DNA from 2 places in the Acetobacter sp. JWB genome. Region 1 is predicted to be linked to the other one. Evidence: riboswitches for the same ligand, from Rfam matches in the RefSeq annotation. Region 1 holds a riboswitch; the other holds the start of a gene.

Evidence for each region. A riboswitch is a leader RNA that binds a small molecule or an ion and turns the genes downstream of it on or off. The one in region 1 is predicted to bind thiamine pyrophosphate.
Region 2: another riboswitch for thiamine pyrophosphate. It lies ahead of thiD (bifunctional hydroxymethylpyrimidine kinase/phosphomethylpyrimidine kinase); the one in region 1 lies ahead of thiC (phosphomethylpyrimidine synthase ThiC).

What each region holds. Positions count from the first base shown of each region.
Region 1 covers NZ_CP030871.1:2,595,770-2,599,180, reverse strand. The annotation lists gene thiC (phosphomethylpyrimidine synthase ThiC) at 1-1,478, opposite strand, end outside; TPP riboswitch at 1,562-1,715, opposite strand; gene DS739_RS12270 (sugar porter family MFS transporter) at 1,887-3,374, shown strand.
Region 2 covers NZ_CP030871.1:1,435,191-1,438,601, reverse strand. The annotation lists gene DS739_RS06850 (TonB-dependent siderophore receptor) at 1-61, opposite strand, end outside; gene DS739_RS06845 (DUF2946 domain-containing protein) at 119-556, opposite strand; gene DS739_RS06840 (hypothetical protein) at 883-1,185, shown strand; gene thiD (bifunctional hydroxymethylpyrimidine kinase/phosphomethylpyrimidine kinase) at 1,259-1,963, opposite strand; TPP riboswitch at 2,124-2,243, opposite strand; gene DS739_RS06830 (GNAT family N-acetyltransferase) at 2,422-2,955, shown strand; gene DS739_RS06825 (amidohydrolase family protein) at 3,057-3,411, opposite strand, start outside.

The DNA of each region.
Region 1 (3,411 bases):
CAGAGCATAGAGGTGCCAAACCATCCGATCATGGCTGCGCCAATGGCAGATGTAATGTGGTCATACCCCGGTGCAATGTCTGTGGTCAGCGGGCCAAGCGTATAGAAGGGGGCCTCCTTACATTCTTTAAGCTGCTTATCCATGTTGGCCTTGATCTTGTGCATGGGCACATGGCCTGGCCCTTCGATCATAACCTGACAGCCTTTTGCCCAAGCGATTTCTGTGAGTTCACCCAGGGTTTCCAGTTCGGCAAACTGTGCGGCATCATTAGCATCGGCAATGCTGCCTGGTCGTAGGCCGTCTCCTAAAGAGAAGGAAACATCATAGGCGCGCATGATGTCGCATATGTCTGCAAAGTGTTCGTAAAGGAAGCTTTCGCGGTGACCATTTAGGCACCAGCTTGCCATGATGGAGCCGCCGCGTGAAACAATGCCTGTAACGCGATGAGCTGTTAGCGGCACATGCTGCAACCGTACGCCCGCATGAATGGTAAAGTAATCTACACCCTGTTCTGCCTGTTCGATCAGAGTATCGCGAAAAACTTCCCAGTTCAGTTTGCTGACATCACCACCGACTTTTTCTAAAGCCTGATACAGTGGCACTGTGCCAATAGGTGTGGGCGCGTTACGTAAAATCCAGTCACGGATATTGTGGATGTTCCGGCCTGTGGAAAGGTCCATTACGGTATCCGCACCCCAGCGAATGGACCATACAAGCTTTTCAACTTCTTCTGCTGCTGATGACGTAATGGCGGAATTGCCGATATTGGCGTTAATTTTCACAAGGAAATTACGCCCGATAATAACGGGTTCCAACTCTGGATGGTTGATATTTGCCGGAATAATGGCTCGGCCGCGGGCAATTTCCTGCCGGACAAATTCAGGCGTAATGAATTCTGGAATACTGGCCCCAAAGGATTCGCCATCTTCCAGGCATTGTGCGGCATCATCCGCAGCTTTTTGCCGGCCCAGATTTTCGCGGTGGGCCACGTAAATCATTTCATCTGTAATAATGCCTGCTTTAGCGAACTCATATTGTGTAACAAGCTGGCCTTCTCGCCCCTTAAGCACGGTATGCGGAGCAGGGCAGGGGGCTACAAGATAGGTGCCTTCTGCATTGCCATTATCTTCTGGCTTAATGTCACGCGGTTTGATGTGCTCAAAACCGCGGGCAGTCAGCCACGGTGCCCGAATTTTGGGTAGCCCTTTGTTAACGTCAATTTCTACAGTGCTGTCTGTGTAGGGGCCGGAAGTATCATACACACGCACTGGGGGTTCGTTTGCAGAAGGTTCCAGCATGATTTCGCGGAACGGCACACGCATATCTGGCCGATCTGCGGGGCTAGAATACACTTTACATGAACCACGGATAGCACCGGTGGTGACATGCCCCGGAGCGGGTGCAGCCGTGTTGGCAGGTTTAGGGTTGCCCCCTACACTGGAAGGGGCCGCGTTTTGTTTGGAATCAACTGAAGACATAACGTCATCGTCTCCTCTGCCGAGGAGGACAGGTCTGAAGAGACTCCGCTTTTGTGGGCGGCTAGGTTCGGGAAGAACATATCTGTCTTTTCAGGCACCAGTCCCTCCGCCGGTATAAGCCGGATCAGGTTCCCCGCCAAAACATCATGTTCTGGCGGCAGGGTCGCCACGGTGCCCGAACGAATCGTGCAAAAAGTAGCCTCTCAGTTCCTTACCGGAACCCCCCTTGGTATCGGACAGCAGATAGCTTTAAGTGCAATTATGTCAAGAAAAATCAAAGGGAAACGAAAAACGTATGCGTGCGTTTTAGAAGGGTGAAATGCGTAAGGCATAAAAGCCTATTTGTGACATAATAAATAAAATTATGTCAGCTATGCAATAATTTTCTAATCGTGGCATAATCACAGCATGAAATCTGAAAAGAAACGAGCTCAAGAAGCTATACAAAATCTCGATATTTCTCCGTATGCCAAGCACGTGTTGTGGATTGCAGCATTTGTTTCTGCCATCTGTGGTGGTCTTTACGGCTACGATACCGGTATTATTTCTGGTGCCCTTCTTCTTATTACAAAAGATTTTCATCTGACTGCTGGTCAGGAGGAAATTGTTACATCAGCTATTCTGGTAGGCGCTGTTATTGGTGCCATGGGCATTGCCAACTTATCAGAACGCTTTGGCCGCCGGGTTTCGGTTATGGTCGTTACCGCAGTTTTTGTAATTGGTGCATTAGCGTGTTCTTACGCACCCAATCTTACCAGCCTCATTATTGCCCGTGTATTTTTGGGCTGCGCAGTGGGTGGGGCTACGCAGGTGGTGCCAACATATATTTCGGAATTGGCCCCAGCCAGCAAGCGCGGCAATTTGGTAACGCTGTTTAACGTGGCTATTGGAATTGGCATTTTTCTGGCCAACTTGGTTGGTTTTACCATGCGTGAAAAATGGGGTTGGCGGCCCATGATTTCTGTGGCTGCTATCCCGGCTGCTTTTGTTTTTATCAGCATGTTTTTTCTGCCCAAAAGCCCACGTTGGACTGCTGAAAATGAAGGGCTGGAATCTGCGGTAGAGCAGCTTGGGCGTGTGCGTTCTTCCCGCAAGGTCATTCAGCGCGAGATCAATGAGATCCACGCCAATGTTGTAAATCTGGATGAAGATGAGCGTGGCTGGAAGGGCCTGAAGCTACCTTGGGTGCGCCCTGCGGTGATAGCTGCCTTAGGGATTGCCTTCTTTACGCAGGCTGGTGGGCTGGAGATGATGATCTACTATACCCCTACCTTTTTGTCTGACGCAGGGTTTGGGAGTTCATCAGCACTGCTGACAAGCTTGGGAATCGCGCTTGTTTATCTCATCATGACCCTGCTTGGGTGCTTGTTTGTAGATAAAATTGGCCGTCGGCGCTTGGTGCTTATTATGGGGCCGGGCTCTGTTGTAAGCCTTATTGGCCTGGGCATTGTTTTTGCCATGCATCCAGCTCAGGGGAGTGTGGGAAGTTGGTTGATTGTGGCCTTCTTGCTGCTGTTTATGCTGTTTAATTCTGGCGGTATTCAGGTTGTGGGCTGGCTTTTGGGTGCGGAGTTGTTTCCGCTGCCTATGCGTGCTGCGGCAACCAGTATACATGCGGCCATGCTGTGGGGGGCTGATCTGCTGGTAACATCCACGGCTCTTACATTGGTGCAGACAGTTTCTTTGGGCGGCACCATGTGGATTTATGCTGGTGTTAACCTTGCGTCTGTCTTGTTTGTTTTCTTCTGTGTGCCGGAAACAGCTGGGGCAACGTTGGAAGATATTGAAACAGCTTTGCGCCGTGGTGAATTCCGCCCGCGTGTGGGACAAGATCCGCGCATTCGCTCCTATGATGAAGAAGAAGAGGAAGCTGTTGGGGTGACGCCTAGTGCCTAATTGCTGATCTTAAGATCCAAATACAAAAAACCCGGCG
Region 2 (3,411 bases), 1.2 Mb from region 1:
TCATACATAAAGGCTGACAGGGCAGGTTGATGTATCCAGCACATAAGGCTGGCTCCCGCATTAAGGCGGGAATAACAGTTGCTATATTACAAATAGCAGCCGCAAAAACGTGTTCCTGTCAGTAAAGACATGACAGGAGCAGAGGCGGCCCACGTGTATGAGGAAGACCCGTAAAAACACCAGCAGGCGGGGCCCGTGGCGCACGATCATGATAGATCTGCCGCTTTGCCAACAGCATAATGCTTAAAGCAACAAAAACTCCAATAAAGACAATATCGGGCAGTTGCAATAAGGGGCAAAGAGGGCAGAACCCGTTATCATCATGCGAATGGTGTGCGGGATCATGCCCTTCATCATCCGCAGGCATTACCATGGCATCATCCATATCAGGACATGCCGGGCTTTTAAGTGCAGGGCCAATATGAAGGCCAGTAAGGCGTTCAAGCGTAACACGGGGCATTTCCCCAAGCTGCGCATGGCTTTGAAGAAAAAGCTGCCCGACAAGCCCCACCATTACACAAATGGCCACCAGCCATCGGCTGGCAAACAGGCGCATTTTTGCGTGCATGGTGGCTGATCTAGACAAAAATCCTCTCCAAATTGTGCACTTGTTAAAGGAAGATAATTTGCCTTTTGTCAAGGAAGAGTGGTTGGCGTGATCATGTTACACGTAAAAAGCACGGTATAATCTGGCACAAGCCAGAGGTCAGCAGGGCTGTTCTGTTGTGTAGGCAGGTATAGCTGCTCCTATATCAAGTCTATCGCTTTTGCGAATGAAGGAGCGTAACCCAATAAAAGGCCTGCATGAGGCTTTTATCGGCTTCCTGTATTTCAAAACCGAATTCAGGCCTGATTGTTATTCCTACAAAAAGGAAACAAACCATGTCAGCTTACAGCATTTTACGGACTGCCATTGAACAGAAAAAAGCCGTAGCTTTTACGCTTCATGACAAGCCGCAGCTAGGCTCACCTCACGCTCTGGGCAAAGGGGATGGCGTAGAAAAGGTGCTGATGTATCGTGGTGTAGATACACACGAAAAGCGTGTACCTGCCCAAGGGCAGTGGGATTGCCTTGCCGTATCTGACCTGAACGATGTGAAGCTGCTTGCTGACGAGCCGTTCCACCAAGGCCACCCGGATGCCACACAGCGCGCTGGTATTCGTGAAGTGGATATCGAGCTTTAAGATCGCCCTGTTTATCGGCATCACTTAATTTGATGCCGATAAAACCCTTATACAGTTACCAGATGACTAAACATTATTTCCACAAATGATGGAAATGGTGCAGGGGGCCGTGCCCATGCCCGACATCAAGCATATCACTCGCTGCAAGCGCACCATGCAAATATGCTTTTGCTCCTCGCACGCTTTCTTCAACCGATTTAGAAGGGAGAAGAGCCGCTATTGCAGCAGAAAGCGTGCAGCCAGTACCGTGGTCATTACGTGTGCAGATGCGTGGTGCTGCAAACTCAATAATTTTTCCAGCGGAACCATAAAGCAGATCAACACTCTGCGTTGATCCTTCAAGATGTCCCCCCTTTAACAAAACCCATTCCGAACCCAGCTTGGCCAACTCTTTTACCCGTAAGCGCATTTCATCCAGCGTCCATACGGGGTGAGCATTCAGCAAAACACCTGCTTCTGGCAGGTTGGGGGTAATAAGCGTTGCAAGCGGCACCAAAAAGTCTTTGATAGCACTTACCGCGTTGCCTTCCAGCAGGTGATCTCCACTTTTGGCCACCATAACAGGATCAAGCACAATATTTTTTGCACCATGATAATGCAGGCGGTCTGCAATAACCTCAGCAATGCTGCTGTTGGGAACCATCCCTATCTTCACCGCATCCACCCGCACGTCATCAAACACGCTATCAATCTGTTCGCCCACAAATTGCGGGTCTAGGGCCACAAAAGAACGCACGCCTTGAGTGTTCTGGGCCACCACAGCCGTAATGGCCGCCATGCCATACGCCCCATAGCCGAAAATGCTTTAATATCAGCATGAATTCCAGCGCCTCCTGTGGGGTCGGTGCCGGCAATACTCAAAACATTGGCGATCATGGTCAGGCAATTCCCTTTTCGCAAGAACGTAGCTTCCTGCCGCGAAACTCCAGCAAAAAAGGATAGGGTGGCCAAACCTGTCCCTTCGCCGGCATAACCCGGATCAGGTTCAAAGGGTCATTGCGCTGCCTTTTGGCCCTGCAATATCTCAGCTCCATGTCGGAGCCCCCCTCGGTAACACGCAACGTATCAGGGCAAGGGGCTTTATGCACGTAATATTAACAGTAGGTTTGGAGGGCGTCTTCAGTTTTACAGCGGCCTGTGTGATATCCATATCTTTGACACCATGAGAGGCAGGTATTCTTAGAATTACGGTATAAAAGAAATTAGAACAGGCTTTTTACGGAATAATGACTATCCATGACTTTTAGCATACGTACGGCGTGTATTAAGGATGCGCCTGTTCTTCCGCTCATTGAAAAATCCGCCGCGCAGATTTTTCGGCAAATTCCTTCATTAAGCTGGATAGCCGATCACGCCGTTTTGCCGGTGGATACGCATCTTGCTGCCATAACCACAGGCACAAGCTGGGTTGCTATTGATAAGCAGGGCCACCCAATTGCTTTTCTTTGTGCGCAAATATACGCGCAGGAATTGCATATTCTAGAAATATCCGTTTGCAAAAAAGAGCAGGGGCGGGGCATAGGCACCGCGCTGCTTTACACGGCATGTAGTTGGGCAAAAGCATATGGCCTTAGAGCCGTCACTCTGACGACTTTTCGTGATCTACCGTGGAGTGCGCCTTTTTATGCGCGTCTCGGTTTCAAGATACTTCCAGAAGGCTTAATAAGCCCAAGGTTAGCTGCTATATTACAGGATGAGGTAAAAAGTGGTTTTTCCAAACAAACCCGCTGCGCTATGCAATTGAGCCTGAGCCACTTTAAGCCCGCATAATCTGCTACAAGCCTTTTATAGCACAAATGGCAATCAAACAGCCGCAAAGCGTAGTATCCCAGCCTTATACATTGAAATGGCTGGGATATTCACACAGATTTTTATTTTTGCAGTACAGGCGCAGAAATGGCGACGCCGTTTTCCCATGTTTCAATAATTTTGTCGGCATTTGCAATGTTGGTTGCGGGGTTACCGGTAACAACTAACACATCAGCCCGTTTGCCCGGCGCCAATACGCCACGGTCAGAAAGATCCAGCAAATCTGCTGCGTTCTGTGTGGCGATATGAATAGTCTCTAAAGGTGTCAGGCCGGCCTGCACTATAAGGGCCAGTTCCCGATGTTCTGCTACGCCGGGCACTCGTAAAGGGGTGGCACCGCTATCTGTGCCAAAGCCGATTTTTACGCCCGCATCATGCAATGTTTTCAGGTTTTGTAGGTTCATTGCCAAAGATGTG